2 regions of the Psychrobacillus sp. INOP01 genome follow, and region 1 is predicted to be linked to the other one. Evidence: riboswitches for the same ligand, from Rfam matches in the RefSeq annotation. Region 1 holds a riboswitch; the other holds the start of a gene.
What was found. A riboswitch is a leader RNA that binds a small molecule or an ion and turns the genes downstream of it on or off. The one in region 1 is predicted to bind FMN.

Region 1 (5,964 bases):
AATTGCTCTCGCACAACAAGAAATACCTGCCTACGCTAAGTGGGGACAGCTCGCTATAAAAGAAACTCAATCCAAATATCCCAATGCGAGTATTATTGACTACCTCCACGAAGGAAGAGAATCTAAAGGAAATACTACAATTGAAAAATTTAGATTATGGTTAAAAGATAGTGACAAAGAATTTGGAGTCTCTGTAAAAATTGAATTTAAGACAGAGACTGATGAGCTACTTAATATTCAAATCCAAGAAATTTAGGATAAATTTAAGCACTATTTTGTTCATTGTTTTTTAGACATTAGCACTAAAATTATTAAGAAAGCCAATCATGCATGTCATTGGCTTTCTCTCACATTACGACTCGGAAGTTACATTATTTTCAAAAGGTTTGCCATCTCAATAGCTGAGATTGCTGCATCGTATCCTTTGTTTCCAGCTTTTGTACCTGCCCGTTCTATTGCTTGCTCAATGGATTCTGTTGTAACAATACCGAAAATAACCGGTACCCCAGTTTGTAAACCTACCTGTGCAATTCCTTTTGCCGCCTCATTGCATACATAATCATAGTGTGTGGTAGATCCTCTTATTACAGTTCCAAGACCAATGACAGCATCGTAATTATGGGATTCAGCCATTTTTTTCGCAATAAAAGGAACTTCAAATACACCAGGAACCCAAGCAACCTCAATGTTATCATCTGCTATTCCATGACGTTTTAATCCATCAATTGCACCATCAACTAACTTTGCATTGATGAAATCATTAAAACGCCCTACGACAATACCTATTTTCAAATCTGTGCCAATTAAATTTGCTTCTATTGTTTTTACCATTTTATTCTCTCCTTTAGCTAGCTTTAATATTTATTAAATAACTTGATAATTCTTCGATTGTTACAATTTTCATATGGAATTGTTGGGCAAATTCAAGTAAATCCGGTAGACGTGCCATTGATCCGTCATCTTTCATAATTTCACAAATTACACCTGCTTTAGCTGAAGCACAAAGTGTTCCAAAATCCACTGCAGCCTCTGTATGTCCACGTCTTTCTAATACACCACCAGGCTTTGCAATTAGTGGGAAGACATGTCCAGGTCGCTTAAATTGAAGTGCACTTGCTTGTGGATTAATGACTTGCAGCATTGTTTCTGAACGATCGAATGCACTAATACCTGTAGATGTGGTCTCGTGATCAATCGACACAGTGAATGCAGTTTGATGAAAATCTGTATTGTTAGAAACCATCGGTTGTAATTGCAATTCCTGTGCGATTTCCTCATGAATTGGCATACAAATCAATCCTCGACCATACTTGGCCATGAAATTAATATTTTCTGGTGTTGCAAATTCTGCTAAGCAAAGGAAATCACCTTCGTTTTCGCGGTTTTCATCATCTACTAAAATAATGAGCTTTCCTTGTTTTAGATCCGAAATTGCTTCTTCTATCGTATTTAGCATGTTATTATCTCCTTAAAAACCGTTCTGCTTTAAAAAATCTCGTGTAATAGTCGATTCCTTATTTGTAACATATTGATGCATATACTTTCCTAGCATGTCACATTCAATATTGACTAGTTCACGCTCTTTTTTCATCCCTAGGACGGTCTCCTTATTTGTATGGGGAATTAGGGACACGGTTATTGTCGATTTATTTATTTCAAAAATCGTTAAGCTTGTGCCATCAATCGTAATGGAGCCCTTTGGTATACAAAAGTGACTCACTTCTTCTGGTACACTTATATCAATATAAACTGCATTTGCAGTAGGACGTTTCTTCAAAATTGTACCGACTCCGTCAACGTGCCCTGAAACGAAATGACCACCAAATCGACCATTTGCCGCCATTGCTCTTTCTAAGTTTACAGCTGAACCACTGTTTAATAATTTTGTTGTAGTCGCGTGAAACGTTTCTGGCATAACATCTACTGTAAATTGGAATTGTGAAAACTCAATTACTGTTAAACAAACACCATTCACTGCGATACTATCACCTAATTTTATGTCTTCTAAAATTCGTTCGGCACGTATAACAAGTTGCATACTGCTTGCACTTTTTTGAACGTTCTTTACTGTGCCTAGCTCTTCAATAATTCCTGTAAACATTGCTTCCTCCTTTTACTAAGTATTTTAAGGCGAAAATTGTAAATCCCATATAAATAAAAAACTCCGTACACATAGGTGTCGGAGGAAAATTAGGTAGATTCAAATAAGCCTTTTGTCATTAACTCTCAAAAAGCATTGAACTACTCCTTCTCCCATCCAGACTGTAACTGTCGGCTTTGGATTTACACCAAATCATGCGTTTTACGGCTCACAGGCTCTGAGATTACTCTCTTACTGTCGATTGGGACTTTCACCCGACCCCGAAGGATAATTATTCAATTAAAAAACGCATCCAAAATTTATCGGATGCGAGAGAAGTCATACTTTAATAAGCCCTTTCGTTACGTTTTTTTTTAGCAGAACTAAAAAAACCTAGACAATAGGCGACCTACTCCTTCTCCCATCCAGACTGTAACTGTCGGCTTTGGACTCACACCAAATCATGCGTTTTACGGCTCACAGGCTCTGAGATTACTCTCTTACTGTCGATTGGGACTTTCACCCGACCCCGAAGGATAATTATTCAATTAAAAAACGCATCCAAAATTTATCGGATGCGAGAGAAGTCATACTTTAATAAGCCCTTTCGTTAAGTCTTTTTAGCAGAACTAAAAAAACCTAGACAATAGGCGACCTACTCCTTCTCCCATCCAGACTGTAACTGTCGGCTTTGGATTCACACCAAATCATGCGTTTTACGGCTCACAGGCTCCGAGATTACTCTCTTACTGTCGATTGGGACTTTCACCCGACCCCGAAGGATAATTTATTTAACTGATATTAGAATAGCAAGACTTGAATTTATTTGCAAGGAAGTTAGACTTTTATTACGATGACTCACCCTTATCTAAAAAATAATAAAATAAGAAAACGATATAAAAAAACGCCAATTCCCTCATTTAAAGGTAATTGACGAATTACAAATTTGTGTAAATAGAAGGTTATATTGACAATCTTTTATTTTTCATACCATTTAATATTTTCTTCTGTATGCTTAAATATTGGTCAAGCTCCTCCTCGGTTAATTCTTCAAATAACTCCACATATATTTCTTCACCTAGTTTTTGTGCTTCAATTAGAGCTGATTGACCTTTAGCGGTTATCTTCAGATGGATCGTCCTGCGATCTTCTTCATCATACAGTCGTTCAGCAAGCTCAAATTTCACAAGTTTTGATGAAATATTGGTTATTGCTCCTTTTGAATATTGAAGAATGTCTGCTAATTCACTTTGTTTTTTCGGTCCATTTGTACGTAACTGAGCTAATACTAAAATTGCTGATATTCCAACTGGATATGCAAACTTAGAGGAAAACTTGACAATATTTTCGTTTGAAATTAATTCACTTGAATGAATAAGTTTAAATAAATTTGTTTTTTCCATACAAATCACTCTTATTTAGCGGAGCATGATGGATCCGCCATCCACCATCATTGTTTGACCTGTCATATACCTAGAGTCCTCACTTGCTAAAAACACAGCTACACGACCAATATCCTCTTCCACATCACCAAAGCGACCCATTGGAATTTTACTTACTACAGATTCATAATATTCAGGTTGTGCTTGTGCCCATGCTTGTACCCCTTCTGAGTTTGCCAGCGGACTAATGATATTTACATTAATGCCAAAGCGACCCCATTCATTTGCTGCAACTCGAGATATTCCGCGAATAGCTTCTTTTGCAGCTGCATATGCCGCTTGTGTTTCATGCCCGGCCAGCCCTGCTCCAGAAGCAAAGTTAATAATATTTCCTTTCGTTTCTTTTAGATAAGGAAGTGCTGCCTGCATCAAATAGAATGTAGGATAAAATCCAGTACCAAATGATAGGTCTAGATCAGCTTGTGTAATGTTCTCAAACGTCAATTGTTTCGATGCATGTGCATTATTCACAAGTACATCTATCTTACCGTACTTATCAACTACTGTTTTAATGATATTAGGTAAGTTTTCACGATCCATAAGATCAGCTTTTACAAACATAGATTTTGGAGAAATTTCTTGCAATAATTTTTCACTTGCATTTCCTGTTTCATCATTAACATCTACAATCGTAACGATTGCTCCTTCTTTCACCATTGCTTTTGCCATTCCGAACCCAATTCCTCCGGCACCACCAGTAATAATTACAACTTTGTCTTGAAGTTTACTCATTCGTAACACTCCTTTAATAAATTTTTATTTCCAATATAGTTTAACACTAAACTATTTATCGATAAACTAATATGTTTTATAACTTATCGAAGTTCTATATCTTTTAGAAAATCATAAAATACATAGATTCTAATTTAGAAAAAAAGGGGGAAATGGAAATGTTTGCAGTTCATTTTATGGAGAAAAATATAATTGTTTTAACTCAAGTATTAAGAGTTATCCCTGCAGTAGATGAGGAACTAAAAATTAAAGGAAGAAAAGGCAAAATAATTAGCGTTCAAGAAACAGAAGAAAATGGTATCCGAGTACAAGTAGAATTTGAAAAAGTTGTGGATAAAAATAAAACTTCTATTAAGGATCTTGGGAAGAAAAAACGATAATAATTTCTATACAATAAATACCCGTTAAATGATTAAATACTCATTTAACGGGTATTTTGTATTAGTGAATATCTCGTTTTTTGAAGCTACCACCTCTTACTTCTGCCACTTCAGTGATAACAACAAAAGCAGTTGGGTCCATTTCTTTAATAATCGTTATTAATTTGTTTTCTTCCATTCGAGTGATTACACATGTGACAATGTCCATTGTTTCATTAGAAAAACCACCACGGCCACTGGAATATGTAACACCACGACCTAAACGATCCTGAATTGCAGAACCAATTTCCTCCGATTTTTTACTAACAATCCGAACAGATTTTGAATTTTCAAGTCCTACTTGAATAACGTCTATAACAATTTTAGCTATGTAATAAGTTGTAGCTGAATATAGAGCACTTTCTAATCCATAAATAAAACCTGCACCTACGAAAATAAACGCATTTATGAAAAGAATAATATCTCCTACTGAAAAAGGTACTTTGCGAGAAACAAGGACTGCGAGAACTTCTGCTCCATCGAGTGCTCCACCGTTACGTAGGACAACTCCAATACCAACACCTAGCATAACACCACCAGAAATTACTACTAATAAGGGATCCTGTGCACTTAAAATTGGCTCAATATGATGCATTAAAACTGTAGATATAGATAATGATGCAATCCCAATAATACTCATTATTGCGAAGGTTTTACCGACTTGTTTATAACCTAAGTACACAAACGGAATATTTAACACAAATAATAATACTCCAAGAGGAATGTTAAATAAGTACATACCCATGATACTAACTCCTGTTACTCCACCATCAATAACTGAGTTCGGTATTAAAACTGCTTCAAGTGCATAAGCCGCAATTGCTGCACCTATTACAATCATAATTATTTTACGGATTGTGTCCGCCACTTTGTTCTTTTGCATACGCTTGAAAAACTCCCTTATAATAAACAGATTGAACAAAGATTGTTCATTTTATAATTTTAAAGAAAAAATAGGTTGGTTACAAGTCAGAATCTTACTACCAAGCACTATTAGTACACATAATACAATTGTGAATTTGAAACACAACCATAAGACAAGCCTGTAAACTTATAACGTTTACAGGCTTGTCTTTCGCTTTTATTAGGTACCACAAAATGTTTTGTATGGTCCTGAGGTATCTAGAGGAAGTGAAGTATAGTCCAAATATTCCGAATTATAATCGTAAGGGTTGGATATTACTTTAAGAAGATTCTCTAATACACTATAGTCTTCTTTAACCACAGCTGCTTCAAGTGCTTCTTCTACCCGGTGATTACGGGGAATGACTACAGGGTTACTTTTTTGCAT
Region 2 (5,964 bases), 220 kb from region 1:
AGGAAAAAGTGGCACTGGCTTAGGATTGGCTATCGCAAAAAATATTGTGGAAAGACATGATGGTGTCTTAACTGCAGAAAGCGAGATAGGGGTAGGTACATCCTTTATTATAAATTTACCAATAAAGTGAACCTTCAATCAGTGTGGGATTCTTCATCTCCACTGATTGTAAATAAGATTTAGGCTATAACGTAGCGTTATGCTGCAATGTCATCTTATTGTCCCGTAGCTCGCAGTTATCTCTCCCACTTAAACTTGGTTGCTAAGACCTAGCCTTGAAGTGTGTGTCCTAAAACGTACAGGACGTACTATTGCCGATGTTGCCATAGGACGTGGCGACTTGAATCGGCCTGCCCGTAAATAAGTGATAAAAGCCGTGTAACAAAAACGGACTTGAAACGACTAATTGAAAGAACGGGGGGAGCCTATGAATGACTCCGTTTTCCACCGCTTGTATGATACATATCATCAAGATGTTTTTCAGTTTCTCATATATTTGGTGAAAAATAGACAAACTGCGGAAGACTTGGTCCAAGAAGTATATGTACGAGTACTTAAAGCTTATAGTAGCTTCGAGGGAAAAAGTTCAGAAAAAACATGGTTATTTTCAATAGCAAAAAATATAGCAATTGACCATTTTAGAAAACAGGCCGTCAGAAAAAAGAGGTTATTCGACTCATTTGACTGGGAAACGATGCAACTTGCATCTTCAGATATGCTACCGGAAGATTTAGTACAACTTAATGATGAGATGAGAACATTATTAGTTGCATTGGATGATTGTACTGGGGATCAGAAAATGGTAATTATCATGCGGTATTTCCAGGAGCTTTCGATTGCGGAAACGTCAGAAATTCTAAATTGGTCGGAAGGGAAAGTGAAGACAACGCAACATCGTGCAATAAAAGCACTTCGTGAGCGATTATCTGATAAGCAAAAGGAGGCAGATGTTCATCATGAGTGAGAAAAAACCAGAAGATCGTGTATTAGATGAACTATTAAATAATATGCCTAAGTTTACAGATAAACGCTCGAAGGATGAAATATACCAACGGATAAAGTCGGAGATAGAAACTCAGGAGAAAACTGAAAATAGGAAGCGTATAGGAGTTTCAATGAATAAATGGATGCCTTATATCATTTCCGTAGCATCCGTATTAATATTAACAGTTCTCGTCTCCTCATATATAAATAATAATGAGAGTTCCACCAATGATAAGGCTGCAGAGTCATCAACGGCAAACGATAATATGAGAACGATGGAAATATATGAAGAAGCCACTGTTGGTGACGTAGAAGAGGAAAAGTCAAATGATATGTCGGTTATGTCTGGAAAAGTAGCGGCTCCGTTTGAAATAGTTCCGCTTGGTAGTCCATATACTTCAGTTTACGAGAATGATTTAAATGGCGGAACAGTTTTTCATTTTTCTCTGTTAGAAAATGCTCTTTCTGTACCAATCACGATTGTAATTCCTAAGGAACAAATAGAAAATAATTTTCCAAGCAAGACACCGAATAGCTTGGAGCTATATGAAAAATATGCGTTTGGGATTGATGAAACTTCCCTTGGATTCCAAGAATATCATCCTTACAAAGGCTACTTTTTGGTTGATGGTAAAATGTTAAAGCATTATTTACCAGTAGATCATGGTTACGATACTGCCCCTGGAGCAGCGGCACCATATCTCTCTTCTATCAATGAAATTTTTAGTGATTTTGATTCATTATTAAGAGTAAATGAAGACGGCTCACCGATTGAATGGGATCAGGTCGGGACTTTAGATGAACCTGTGGTATTAACAGGTTCAGAGAAAAAGGTAAATTATTTTGCGTATAAGGCTTTTAACGAAGAGACTTATTTAACACCTAATTTTAATAATACATTCACTACACTAACAGAAGCTTTGATAGGTATGAAAAATCCGGAAAATGATATTTATACTTCTGTTATACCGAATGATGTTACTTATACAGTACAAGAGGATAAAGGTTTTGTAGTGCACTTCGATGAACCTTTAAACTTGGAATCATTTGATGCGGGTGAGGCATCTCGATTTATAGAAGCTTTTTCCTTAACAGCTGCAAGCTTTAATCAATCCATTCAATTAGAGAATGTCGTACAAGAAAATTGGAATGGAATAGATATGACTAGCCCACTTCCAGTTCCAATTGGACCGAATGGTTTTACTATGCAAACCAAATAAATTTCGTAAAATGCCATTGCTTATTAAATTAAGCATGGCATTTTTTGTTTTGAAGTGCTTTTCAACCTAATAGAAATTGTGCAAATAGCCCATAAATAACCTACCGAGGAGTAAAAAAGAGTCGAAAGCCCGCCCATTCAGGTTCACATATAACCCACAAATAATGCGAAATAACCAATATATTTGTTATTATAGCCCATGTAACTTCTATGAATCAGTGTAAATTAGTCGGAAAAGGTTATAAATTTTTCTGGATTATGGATTATTAATTGTTTTGAAACAAAACATATTAAGCTGTTTCCTAATTACAAACAGGTCTGTTGCATATATTGTTTTTATTTGATAAAATGTTATTAATTCAAGATAATTCTTGAAGGACAATAAAATATTGATTCATCTTCGGGGCAGGGTGCAATTCCCGACCGGCGGTATTAGAAATTTATTTCTTCAGCCCGCGAACCTTAACAGGTTGATTTGGTTAAATTCCAAAGCCGACAGTATAGTCTGGATGGGAGAAGGTGAAGGTGCAGTCGTTTTTCGTATGCTTATACGGATACGCTTATTTAAGTGTACCTTGTTTCTCCCTTGGACTTTATTAGTTCAAGGGATTCTTTAAGTATGCAAACGTGCTGAACCTTTCTTCTTGTGGAGTGAATCGCAAAAGGAGAGAGGATTTTATGTTAAAAGGCAAAACGCGGATGCTTATAGCAGTCGCAATGCTTAGTAGTATTTCTTTTGTTTTAATGCTACTTGCATTTCCATTACCGGTTTTACCGGCTTATTTGAAGGTGGACTTTAGTGATATACCAGCTTTAATCGCTGCAATCACGATGGGTCCGGTAGCAGGAATTCTAGTTGCATTTTTAAAAAATGTGTTAGATTGGCTATTTGCAGGGAGTCCAACTGGTGTACCTGTGGGACATATGGCTAACTTTGTAACTAGTATATTGTTTTTAGCACCTGTGTATCTGATTTACCGTAAAGTTACTACGTCAAAAGGGATTATGGTTGGTCTTGGAGCAGGTACAGTCTCTATGGCGATTGGAATGAGTGTATTAAATTATTATGTGTTCTTACCTATGTACACTTATTTCTTAAATTTCCCAATGGAAACAGGTTCTGCCTTGTTTAATACTATCATATTCGGTATATTACCTTTTAATTTGATTAAAGGTATATTAGTAACTATTGTGATGATTGTATTATTCAAACGAATGAAACCATTGCTTGATAAGGTAACTAATTCATATATGAAACCTAATACAAATTAACAAAAGGTTGTTTCTCCATTAGGAGGAACAACCTTTTTTAAGAGGAAAAAAATGAAGTGATTAAGAGAAAATGCTCCAATCAGAGTAATTTGGAGTGTAATACTCTGATTTCCGTTCCACGCGTAGGCCAACAGGATGTTGGTCACGAAGGCGTTGCCACACGAGGTGGCGTCTTAGCCAGCGTTCCTTTGTCTCCATCTGAAATGGAAATCACTAGTACTATTCATTATTTAAACTATCATGAATTCAGTGGTTACAAGACATTATTATATACTTTCTTAATCTTTAAAAAATGGTGATCATGACAAAGTCACAACCACCATTCAATATACTATTCGTATTTCAGTGCGTCGCCTTCGAAAGACTCATCTGCTACTTTAATAGAATCAGTAGGACAACCCTCAAATGCATCTTCCATATCCTCCATTAGTTCTTCTGGAACTTCTGTTGTACCCATGTTATCATCTAAAATAACGAAGGCAATACCTTCATCATCATAATCATAAATATCTGGGGCAGCGGCTCCACAAGCTCCGCATGCAATACATGTATCTTTATCTACAATTGTATATTTTGCCATTATTATATTCTCTCCTTTGTAACTACTAAAACGAATATGCTATCGTATTCATTCTAAAGATGTTTTCCATACATTTCAACCAAAATACTTCAGAAAAGAGAGGTATTCCTATGCATTTTCATCAAATATTACTATTTATTATACATAAAATAACCGGTCAACGTTCTGAGAATGCTCCATATTATTTATTAAAAGGCAAAAAGTCAGGGCAAACTATTCAAGATGTGACATATTTTCAACTTCATGCTTTTTTCTCTATCCTTCCACAATTATCGAAGGAAGATTATGATACAGCGATTAATGATTTGTTTAAAGAAGAGTTTATCCAGTTAAACGAATCACTTGTCTATATAACTAACAAAGGAGTAAAAGCATTACCTCAAGATAAAAAGCTTCGCTTAAACGGTTGGCAATATAGAGGTAAGGAACAAATCTTTTGGAAAAGAATCGACTTGGTTGTCCAAACGCTATCACAGTTTCAAGCAAATGAGAAAAAATTTGTACCAAATCAAAAGGATATTGCTAATCAGCATTTTGTTAAAGACTTTTTAATTCAGCATAATTTTCGTCACTCCAACTTAAAGAATGATATTAAGCAAGAAATATTTCATTTACTTGAAAATTCTACTTTAGATGACATACACAGAACATTATTTGTTTATAGATTCAGCGGCTATAACAAAACTGGTTTGACATGGGAACAACTGGCTCGCTACTATCAAATGACTGATTTGGATATCAAAATTACTTTTTTAGAATGCTTACATTGTATGTTAGACAATATTTCGATGGAGACAAGTCCTCGGTTATTCGATTTAGCTAAAGATATTCATATTGATTCACCTCTAACTGAATCTGCTTTTAGAACAAATAGCCTATTTGAGAAGGGATATTCTATTGAACAAATTGCTAGAATAAGAAAGTTGAAGATTAACACAATAGAGGATCATGTTATTGAAATAGTCTCAAACAATAAAAACTTCTCTATTTCACCTTTTATTTCTAGTGAGCAAGTAGAAGGAATTCTTCATCTATCAAACGAGTTACATACAAAAAAACTTACATTAATAAAAGACAGATTACCAGAAGTTAGTTACTTTCAAGTGCGTTTAGCATTGACAAAGGGAGAACAAATTCATGAATAAATTATATGAAATTCTTCAGAAAAAGTTCGGCCATGCAAACTTCCGAGAAGGTCAACAAGAAGTAATTGAGCAAATTATAGATGGAAAAGATGTTGTCGCTATACTTCCTACTGGCATGGGAAAATCCCTTCTCTATCAGCTACCAGCTTACCTAATGGAAGGAACTGTGATTATAGTCTCGCCTCTTTTATCTCTTATGCAGGATCAAGTGGAGCAATTGAAAATACTAGGGGAAAAAAGAGTTATTGCCATCAATTCATTTTTACCATTTCAGGAAAGAGAATTGGCGATACGCCAGCTAGCTGATTATAAATTCATATTCACTTCACCAGAGATGCTGCAAAATGAACAATTTAACCAAGCGCTTAGAAATCTTTCCATCGCATATGTCGTGGCCGATGAAGCGCACTGTATTTCTCAGTGGGGATTTGATTTTCGACCTGATTATTTAAGAATATCCAATTGGTTACATTCACTAAAAACTGTGAACGTTCTTGCGTTAACAGCAACTGCGACAAAAGAAGTTGTGGGGGATATTAAAAAGACTTTACGGATGAAAAAACCATTTGAATACATTCATTCACTTGATCGACCTGCTATTGCATATGAAATGGTCGAGGTAGAAAATCATCTAGAAAAAATGAACTGGATTATAGGTAGAGTCACCACAACAGAAGGTCCAGGGATAATTTATACTCAATCACGTAAAAAGACGGAAGTTTATGCAGAGATGCTACGAGAACAAGGAATTTCTGTTGCCTATT

Region 2: another riboswitch for FMN. It lies ahead of KD050_RS19265 (ECF transporter S component); the one in region 1 lies ahead of ribE (riboflavin synthase).

Annotation. Positions count from the first base shown of each region.
Region 1 is NZ_CP073315.1:3,701,162-3,707,125, reverse strand. It holds gene KD050_RS18085 (DUF3889 domain-containing protein) at 1-256, shown strand, start outside; gene ribE (6,7-dimethyl-8-ribityllumazine synthase) at 367-831, opposite strand; partial or broken gene ribB (3,4-dihydroxy-2-butanone-4-phosphate synthase) at 869-1,456, opposite strand; gene ribE (riboflavin synthase) at 1,469-2,101, opposite strand; FMN riboswitch at 2,242-2,373, opposite strand; FMN riboswitch at 2,490-2,621, opposite strand; FMN riboswitch at 2,736-2,867, opposite strand; gene KD050_RS18065 (MarR family transcriptional regulator) at 3,043-3,483, opposite strand; gene KD050_RS18060 (SDR family NAD(P)-dependent oxidoreductase) at 3,499-4,254, opposite strand; gene KD050_RS18055 (hypothetical protein) at 4,413-4,634, shown strand; gene KD050_RS18050 (YitT family protein) at 4,696-5,556, opposite strand; gene KD050_RS18045 (protein adenylyltransferase SelO) at 5,758-5,964, opposite strand, start outside.
Region 2 is NZ_CP073315.1:3,920,724-3,926,687, forward strand. It holds gene KD050_RS19250 (ATP-binding protein) at 1-130, shown strand, start outside; gene sigX (RNA polymerase sigma factor SigX) at 428-964, shown strand; gene KD050_RS19260 (hypothetical protein) at 957-2,204, shown strand; FMN riboswitch at 2,596-2,728, shown strand; gene KD050_RS19265 (ECF transporter S component) at 2,882-3,475, shown strand; gene KD050_RS19270 (ferredoxin) at 3,807-4,055, opposite strand; gene KD050_RS19275 (YpbB family protein) at 4,166-5,200, shown strand; gene KD050_RS19280 (RecQ family ATP-dependent DNA helicase) at 5,193-5,964, shown strand, end outside.